Linked DNA regions of Oleidesulfovibrio alaskensis DSM 16109. Each later gene encodes a partner of the first gene's protein in a complex. Links are inferred from orthologs where the notes say so. Each region holds a gene or a part of one and is shown on either strand. Other genes may lie near its edges.

The links.
Region 2: the proteins of H586_RS0106905 (region 1) and H586_RS0100790 are in contact, whole or in part, in a crystal structure (PDB 1KMI), measured with the Escherichia coli proteins. The link is inferred for Oleidesulfovibrio alaskensis DSM 16109 from one-to-one orthologs.
Region 3: the proteins of H586_RS0106905 (region 1) and fliM are in contact, whole or in part, in a crystal structure (PDB 1F4V), measured with the Escherichia coli proteins. The link is inferred for Oleidesulfovibrio alaskensis DSM 16109 from one-to-one orthologs.

What each region holds. Positions count from the first base shown.
Region 1 is NZ_AXWQ01000007.1:40,874-44,016, forward strand. The notes cover bases 81-3,067. They hold H586_RS0106905 (chemotaxis response regulator CheY), read left to right. Parts: upstream 81-1,377; coding sequence 1,378-1,758; downstream 1,759-3,067. Other genes in these bases: H586_RS0106895 (MinD/ParA family protein), read left to right, coding at 81-605; H586_RS0106900 (FliA/WhiG family RNA polymerase sigma factor), read left to right, coding at 562-1,359; H586_RS0106910 (flagellar basal body-associated FliL family protein), read left to right, coding at 1,809-2,561; H586_RS0106915 (hypothetical protein), read left to right, coding at 2,563-2,889; H586_RS0106920 (hypothetical protein), read left to right, coding at 2,990-3,067. Also shown: more of H586_RS0106895, read left to right, coding at 1-80; more of H586_RS0106920, read left to right, coding at 3,068-3,143. UniProt on the Escherichia coli protein: Involved in the transmission of sensory signals from the chemoreceptors to the flagellar motors.
Region 2 is NZ_AXWQ01000004.1:153,603-156,640, forward strand. What follows is about bases 131-3,012. They hold H586_RS0100790 (protein phosphatase CheZ), read left to right. Parts: upstream 131-1,148; coding sequence 1,149-1,877; downstream 1,878-3,012. Other genes in these bases: H586_RS0100780 (NIL domain-containing protein), read left to right, coding at 131-562; H586_RS0100785 (PilZ domain-containing protein), read left to right, coding at 572-1,111; H586_RS0100795 (NAD(P)/FAD-dependent oxidoreductase), read left to right, coding at 2,404-3,012. Outside these bases: tol-pal system protein YbgF, read left to right, coding at 1-89; more of H586_RS0100780, read left to right, coding at 122-130; more of H586_RS0100795, read left to right, coding at 3,013-3,038.
Region 3 is NZ_AXWQ01000013.1:99,501-102,423, reverse strand. The notes cover bases 72-2,838. They hold fliM (flagellar motor switch protein FliM), read left to right. Parts: upstream 72-848; coding sequence 849-1,829; downstream 1,830-2,838. Other genes in these bases: H586_RS0108785 (MotE family protein), read right to left, coding at 2,731-2,838; truA (tRNA pseudouridine(38-40) synthase TruA), read right to left, coding at 1,893-2,729; H586_RS20640 (hypothetical protein), read left to right, coding at 181-690. Also shown: more of H586_RS0108785, read right to left, coding at 2,839-2,923. UniProt on the Escherichia coli protein: FliM is one of three proteins (FliG, FliN, FliM) that forms the rotor-mounted switch complex (C ring), located at the base of the basal body.

The DNA.
Region 1 (3,143 bases):
CGGATCTGGGCAGCATTCTGTGCGAGACGCCTTACGGGTTCCGCATTCTGCCGGCTTCGTCGGGCGTGGGCGAAATGCTTTCGCTTTCCACCGGTCAAAAGCTTGACCTGCTGGAGGCCATGGACGTTCTTGAAGATTCTGTTGATTATCTGCTAGTGGACACTGGAGCAGGTATCAACGATAATGTACTGTATTTCAATATCGCCGCGCAGGAACGCATTGTCGTGCTGACGCCGGAGCCCACATCGCTGACCGATGCCTATGCGCTTATCAAGGTGATGAAGCTCAATCACGGCGTGGAACATTTCAAGGTGCTGGTGAACATGGCGGGCGACATGAAGGCCGCGCGCGAGGTTTTTTCCCGGCTGTACAAGGCCTGCGATCATTTTCTCAGCGGTGTGTCGCTGGATCTGCTGGGGTATGTGCCCCGCGACAGAACCGTGCGGCGGGCAGTGGTGGAGCAGACGCCGTTCTGCGTCCTCGACAGCCGGAGTCCGGCGAGTCTTGCCGTGCAGAAAGTGGCTGAAACAGTGCAAACATGGGACGTATCGGCGAGCTTAGATGGCAATATCAAGTTCTTCTGGAAAAAGCTCCTCTTCAGGTAATCAGCCCTGGGAACGGCTGGAGTCCGGTGCCACCGCGTGGCCCGACTTCACCCCCGCGGAACAGGAACAGGTGGTCAGGCACTATGCGCCCAAGATCAAGTTTCTGGCTTTGCGGCTCAAGGGCAAACTGCCGAAGAGTGTCGAACTGAACGAGCTGATCAGTGCCGGAACGCTGGGGCTTATGGAAGCCTTCGGCAAATTCCAGCCCAAGCTCGGTATCAAGTTTGACACCTATGCCGAAAACCGCATTCGCGGGGCCATGCTTGACGAGCTGCGCAGGCTGGACTGGTTTCCGCGAAGTCTGCGGCAGCGCGTGCGGCTGCTGGAAGACACTATAAACCGTCTGGAGCACGAAAAAGGGCGGCGTCCTTCGGAAGAAGAACTGCAGAAGGCCACGGGGCTTGAGGAAAAAGACCTGCGTAGTGGCCTGGAAGCATTGCAGAATCATCTTTGTATCAGTCTTGATGCCATTCAGGAGACCTTTGCCGCAGACGGCAGAGACCATCTTGAGGGCGAGCCCTTCCATTCTACAGCCACACAAGAGCTGATCGAGCGCATAGCTTCGCTTATAGATCAATTGACACCAAGGGAAAAGCTGGTATTGTCGCTATATTATAGTGATGAACTGAACATGCGGGAAACTGCCGAAGTAATGGGTGTTACCGAAGGCAGAGTGTCGCAGCTTCATTCTCAGGCTCTCAACCGGCTCCGCAAACAGTTTCATGAACAGTTTGGAACTCAGGGCGCCGTTTAATACCAAGGAGATACGAGCATGCCTTATGATCCGAATATGCGTGTGCTGGTGGTAGACGATTTTTCGACCATGCGCAGAATCATCAAAAACATCCTGCGTCAGCTCGGGTTCAACAACGTGGTGGAAGCCGATGACGGAACAACCGCATGGGATGTTCTGAACAAAGATAAAATCGATTTCATCATCTCCGACTGGAATATGCCGCAGATGACCGGCATCGACCTGCTGCGCAAAGTCCGCTCCAGTGAAGAATTCGCTGACCTGCCTTTTCTTATGGTAACGGCAGAAGCACAGCAGGAAAACATCATCGAGGCTGTTCAGGCCAAGGTTTCCAACTATATCGTCAAGCCGTTCACTGCGGAAACCATGAAGCAGAAAATCGACAAGATTTTCCCGTAAGGCCCCGCCTGCCGGACGGCGGAACGGACATGGGGTAGAGGGCGCGATGCATGTTGCTGATGTTAGACGACGACCCTTTGGGCGGCGAGGCCGGCGACAGCACCCAGCTTGACACCGAAGAGCTGCAGCCTGTGGATGCGTCTGCGGGCGGTGACGAAAAGGTTGAACTTGACCTTGAGGATGCTCCTTTTCTGGAAGAAGAAGAGGAGCCGGTGGAAGAGCCCCCTTCCGATGACGGCGGTGACGGTTCGCTGGATATCGACGCGGACGGCGGCGGAAAAAGAAAAAGCGGATTCAGCGCTGCTGCGCTGCTGCGCGACAGGCGTGTGCAGATAGGCGGCGGTGCCGTCTTGCTTCTGCTCGTCGGGCTGCTTATCTTTCTGTTATGGCCATCGGGCGAACCGCCCGCAGAAAAGCAGGCGCAGCCCGTGGTCAAAAAAAAGATTGTCCGCAAGGCGGGTGAGCTGCCCCCCCCGAAAGAAGAAGAACCTGCAAAGCCGGAGTATGTGGTTGCGTGGGAGCCTTTCTGGGTTGAACAGACAGACCAGCAGGGAAATATCCGTTTTCTGGTCTGCAAGTTTGCCGCCGTTACCGAAAGCGAAAGGCTTTCGTGGGAAATCGGCACAAAGAAAGTCGTTCTGCGCGATGCAATCTTTTATTACCTGCGCAACAAATCGCTTCTGTTCCTGACGGAAAAAACCAACGTGGAAACGCTGAAAAGCGATCTGCTTGCCGTAATCAACCAGTATCTGGACAATGGTCAGCTTCAGGACTTGCTTATAGAAAACTATCTGGTGAAATAATATGTCGTTGCAAAGCAGCCTTCCGGTGCTGCTCGTCCAGATGGGACATGTGCAGAAGATAACGCACAACGAGCAGGCACATCCGGAAACGCAGCAGGCCGTTGCACAGCAGTCGGTTGCGGAAACGCTCAAGCGCGGCCAGAGCCAGGTGGAAAAAACGCAGAAGTCCGGTAAAGGCAGGATCGAACCGGATGGCGGCGGCAAAAGCGGCAATCAGGCCGCGGCAGAACAGCAGGAGCGGCAGGAGACTGCTTCCGGCGAACAGTCACCGGAGCAGGAGCAGAAGAAAAGCCCCTGGACAGGAAACATTGTCAACGTGAAGGTCTGATACGGCCCGCCACTGCGGCGCGTTCCACAAACGCGGCGGCCAGAGGCGGGCGTTGTTGTTCCGTGCACCCTGAAGTCTGATTTTTCCGGAAAGCTTTGTCATGCAGTTATCACTTCTGGCGCTTGTTCTTGTCACCGTGGCGGAAATTCTTCTCCTCGGCCTGCTGGTGATCTTTTTTTTCCGTCTGCGCCGCTCGGAAAACGTGCTCAGCCAGCTGCAGGCCAACCATGAAAAACTGCTGGCCCGTCTGCATT
Region 2 (3,038 bases), on another replicon or contig:
GAAAAATCAGGCTGGAAGAAATCATCAAAAAGCATCCGGGGACGCCTGAAGCCAAACGGGCCGCAACGGTGCTGAAAGAAACCAAATAGAGACACGCCGCCCGCATGGCAAGGAAGCAACCATGAATGACACTCAAAAAGCATACAGAAAAAATATCCACCTCACCTTTCCGCCGCAGGTTTCCAAAGAGCCTGTGGTTTGCAACCTGACACGGTTGTTCGACCTGACTTTCAACATCCTGAAAGCGCAGATAACCCCCCGCAAGGAAGGATATCTCACCCTGGAGCTGGTCGGCAGTCAGGAAAACTGCGGCAAAGCCATCGCCTACCTCAAAGAACACGAAATTGCTGTCTCCCCCGTGGACCAGAGAATTTCACGCGATGAAGATTCCTGTATGCACTGCGGCATGTGTACCGCCATCTGCCCTGTGGACGCCCTGCATATGGACTGGGTTGCCCGTACTGTAACTTTTGACACCGAACGCTGTACTGCCTGCGGACTGTGCACCAAGGTATGTCCTGTGCGCGCCATGCATGTGGAAGTGGAAAACGGCCCCTGGTAGACAACTCTCATGGAAAAACGTTCGTATTCCCGCGTTGCGGCAAGCATCTCCGGCAGGTTCCGGCTTATGTCCGGCACCGACGATCAGCCGCTTTATTCGGGCTGGTCCGGGGCTTCCGCCAAAGATGCGGAACAGGCGCTGCAGCAGGCAAAATTGCCAGATGCCATGGTTCAGTTTCTGGCAACCATGGATGCCAAACTGGATGCCATACTGGGGCAGATGCAGCGCGACACCCTGCGGGAGGATTTTCCTTTCCGCCTGCGCGTCAGTCAGATAAGCGGTGCGGGAATCCGTTTTTTCACGCAGGAAGAACTGCACGAAGGTTCGCTTCTTGAGGTGGTGCTGTTTCTCAGACAGTATCCGCTTTCGGTGGCATCCGCCGCCGGACGCATAACCCGCTGTTCAACGCACGCCGACGCGCTTTCAGACAATGCACAGAATGAATACGCGCTGGAATTCACAGTTATCAATGATTCCGAGCTGGAACAGGTAATAGGATTTGTTTTTGATCAGGAACGGCGCATTATCCGCCAGCACAGATGGGAATGACCGCGCACCTGCCAGCCGACAAACACAGGAGTTTGCCATGCGCACTCAGGAAGCCATCCTTGAACAGGTAATGCAGAATGTTACCGCCCAGGTAGCTGACAGCATCAAAGACGCAATAGCACAGACAATTCAGAACGAGCTGACAACAAATCTTACAAGAGCTCTGCTTGAGGGTGAGTTCTATAAAAAACTCAACTCAGACATGCGCAGCGGGCTGCAGAATATCTATCAGGAAATTTCCCACGCAGCCAAAGATAAAAGTGTCGCTCCTCCAAGCGAAGCACAGACCGACAAACTTTTCTCTGAAGCTTCCGAACAGTTGGACGAAATTCTGACAACAACCGAGCAGGCAACAGACGATATAATGGATGTTGTCGAGCAGCAGCTTGAAAGGCAGGCGGAAGCAAGCGCCCTGCTTGATGCTCTGGAGAAAGAAGCCCCCGGGGACTCCATAACGCAGTTACGTGCCATTAACAGCGAACTGGCAGACAATCTTACTACCATTCTGACAGCACTGAGCTTTCAGGACATTACGGGACAGCGCATCAAAAAAATAATCACGGCTCTGCAGCGCATAGAAAGTACTGTATTCGAACTTTATATGTCCACAGGGCTTATTATGAAGGCGTACAGTGAAACCCCCGATAAAGAGATTGAAGAACTGGAACAGGAAGCACGGCAGAAAATGTCGGAACTCAAAGGTCCCACAAGAGACGTTTCACAAAGCGATATAGACGACATGCTTGCCCAGTTGGGTATGGACTGATCATTTTCACATGCTGTCTCGTTCCTTCTGAACTACCGGCACCCCGCGCTCACAGCGCGGGGTGTTTTATCTGCAGCCCGCAATCACAGCCTGCACCAACCGCCCGCACCGTACCCGATCAGCAATTCATGCCACCTGCCTGCGCCTCTGCATAGACACAAAGCACTTGTGTCTCCGGAAGGCCGTAAGGCACACAAGCCTTATTCCGCAATTTGTGACGGCCGTTGCTCTTGGTTACCCTGCGCACCTGCCCGGCTTCCGCCATCGGTACACAAAAGCAGCAGCCTTAGGTTCCTGTCATCCATCGTGGCAGATATGCAAAAAGGTCTGACGGATATCCCCATTTGCAAAAACTCTGCAAAAAAAGCCGCAGCCAAATCACAGCCGGCACGGGGCAGCCGGCATCTCTGGCCAGGCTCCTCCGTCACGGCCCCCCCGGCTTTTAAATTTTACCCTTGCCAGCCACAGATATGATTCCCATATTAGATAATGTGTTTTTTCCAACCCTCACACGGAGGCTGTGATCATGCATACCCCCCTAGTCATCATCGGTTCCGGCCCTGCCGGACTGTCTTCCGCCATCTACACCTGCAGATCCGGCATTGATACTATCGTATTCGGCTCAAAGCCCAAAGTTGCCGGAGATTATGAGATAGACAACTATTTCGGATTTGAAGAAACAATTTCCGGCAAAGAACTGCTGGGAAAAGGGCGGGCGCAGGCCGAGCGTTTCGGTGCCCGCTTTAAAGAAGACAGGGTGCTCTCTGTACATCATAACGAAAGCGGAGGCTTTCATATAAAAACTGAGCACGAAGAATTTGACGCATGCGCGGTCATTCTGGCCACCGGCGTGGGCAGAGTCCGTCCGGGCATAAGCAACCTGAAAGATTACGAGGGCAAAGGAGTATCCTACTGCGTAAGTTGTGACGGTTTTTTTTATAAAAACCGAAAAGTTATCGTAGTCGGAGAAGGCATCTACGCCGCCAATCAGGCTCTTGAACTCTTGTCGTATACGCCCCACGTAACCATAATCACGCAAGGGAAAAAATCGTCCATCACTCCGGAATTCCAGCAACGCCTTAGTGCTGCCGGCATAACCGTTTCAGAACAAAAAATCGAAACCCTTTCCGGCTCTCCGGCACTGTCATCCGTTACCTTGTC
Region 3 (2,923 bases), on another replicon or contig:
GAATCATACAGGCCGCCGTTTTTCGCACAACCGGAGGACAAGGCAGGGCCGTCCCCTGTCTGCATGCCTGTATCTGCCCGTTGCGGCAAGATAAAATCTGATATATCAGATAACAGAGACCATGTGTGTGTTGTGGCGCCATGCAACTTTTTTTTGCGGACACTGCGGCAGGATATCCGGATGACGTTGTTTGTGACCATACTGATCATTTTTGTGCTGACCATCGGCGGCGTGATCAGCAATCATGTCATTACGGCAAGAAATCTGGACATGATCCGGAGACTGCGTTCCGAACAGCAGAAGCTGAGTCTGGGCAGAGAAGAGGCTGCGGAGCGGGTGAGCGATTTGCGGCGGCGCGAAAAAATGCTGCGTATCCAGTTGAATGACATTGAAAAGGGACTGCCGCCCATCGATCTCGGGTTTATGACGCAGGAAGCCGTGCAGACGGGGCAGGAAGGCGCTGCGGATTATTCCGATATGCTGGAAAAACCCGCAAAGATCGCCCGCGGCGAGAATGCCGTGCTGGAAAGTCTGGTACGCGGCAGGCGCATTACTCCGGCGCAGTTGCAGAAAGCCAGAGACTACAAGACCCAGACCGGTTCGGAATACGGGCTGGAAGATGTGCTGGTGATGCTCGGGTATCTGCGTAAGGAAGACCTTGAAGTGGCACGGCGCCGTTTCGGGGCTTGATGTCTGCCCGGATTAGGGCAATAATGGCATTTATTATGCATCATTTTCCGGTCAGAAAGAGCAAACGGCGGTATTTGCCGGTTGGTTCTGCCGGTTCTTTTTTATGATGTCCGTCCGTTCCGCGGGCGTGGTAACCAGCACGGAGCCTGACTCTCTGTATGAACAAAATTCTGGCACAGGATGAAGTGGATGCCCTGTTACGGGGGCTTTCCGGCGGCGAGATAGAAACAGAATCCGATATACCGGAGGATGATTCCGGCATTGTGTCTTTTGACCTTGCCAATCAGGACAGAATCATCCGCGGGCGTATGCCGGTTCTGGAAATCGTCAACGACCGCTTTGCCCGTCTGTGCACCAACGCGCTGAGCAACGCCGTGCGCAAGCGTGTGGAACTGAACCCCATATCCATAGATATGACCAAGTTCGGTGACTTTATGCGCTCGCTGCCCGTGCCTACCAGCATCAATATTTTCAAGATGGAACCGCTGCGCGGCAATGCCATCATCGTGGTCGATTCACGCCTTGTTTTCGCTCTGGTGGAAAACTTTTTCGGCGGGGCAGGCAGTCAGCCCAAAATTGAAGGCCGCGAGTTCACGCGCATAGAACAGGCCATTGTGGACAGGGTTATCAAAATTGCGCTTGATAACATGGAAGAATCGTGGCGGCCGGTGCATGAGGTGAACCTTGAGCTGGTCCGTTCTGAAATCAACCCGCAGTTTGCTGCCATTGTGCCGCCCAGTGACGTTGTTGTGGTCATCACCTTTGAGGTGGAACTGGAATCGGCCATCGGTTCGCTGGTTATGTGTCTGCCGTATGCCACCATCGAACCTATCCGTTCGAAGCTGCATGCCAGCTTTCAGACCGAGCGGCTGGAAGTGGACCATGCATGGGTTGCCCGTCTGAAGGAGCGTCTGCTGGAAACTCCGGTGGAAATGAAAATACGCTTCGGGGAGACGAAGATAACCGGCAACCAGCTGTTGCGGCTGAAAGTGGGCGACGTGCTGCTGCTTGATACCGATACTGATGATCTGCTGGAAGGCACCGTGGAAGGGGTGCGCAAATTCTGGGGAATAAGCGGTATTGTCAAGGCTAATAAAGCATTTCAGGTCATCCGTGAGGAAGAACCCAGATATACCTGATATGCGCTGCCGGTTACGGATATTTCCGGAAAGAATGCAAGCGGCTTCGGCCGCTTTTTTTTGTCAGCTTTCGGGGGGGCAGCATTCGTCCGGGTAGAAAACACGCTCCATGGTCAGCCCGCATGCGGGGGCTGTGGGGGCTGAAAGCCGCCTGTCGCGGGCGGCGATGATAGCCGGTACATCCTCCGGTGCGCATCTGCCCGTACCGGTCCACAGCAGCAGGCCCATCATGTTGCGTACCATCTGCTTCAGAAACCCGTCTGCCTCGAAATGCCATGCCAGTTCCAGAGGGGCACGGGGGGTAGTGTCGTGGCTGCGCGGAAAATCATCGGGAGCAAGTCCGGGGGTGCGTGTTATGCTGTAGACCGTGCGTACCGTGGTGGCCAGTTCGGTTCCTGCATTCTGGAACGAAGCGAAATCGTGTGTGCCTGTCATGAACGCGGCTGCCGCGTCCATGGCGGCGATGTCCAGCGGGCCGGTCATATGCACAAAGGGACGGCGCTGCGGCAGCACAAAAGCGCGGGTAAGCCATATACGGTAGGTGTAGCGTTTTTTTACGGCGTCAAAGCGGGCATGAAAGCCGTCCGGCACAACGGCGGCCTGCAGAACCGATATGTCTTCGGGCAGCTTGGCGTTGAGAGCCCGCCGCCAGTCAACGGCGGCTTTGGCATCGGGAATGTCCAGATGGGCGACCTGACCTTCGGCGTGAACGCCCGAATCGGTGCGCCCCGCTCCGTGCACGCGGACAGCGCTGCCCAGTATGGCTTTTGCGGCATCTTCCACCGCCTGCTGCACTGTGGGCTGCTGCACGGCATGGGGCCGTCCGGCCGGAAGACACTGTATCTGCCAGCCCGCATAGCGCGTGCCTGCATAGGCTATGATAAGCTTCAGCCGGGCCATACTACTCGAACGGCAGCTGCATTTTGGTCAGCGCTTCGGAAAGGCGGGCCGCTTTCTGTGCATCGACAAACGACAGAATTTCCCCTGCCTGCCTGCCACGCATTCCTGCCAGAATTCTGACAGCGATTTTTTCGTCCAGCGTTTCCAGTACGGCAGCTGCCTGCTTGGCTTTCATATTGGAATACACATCCACA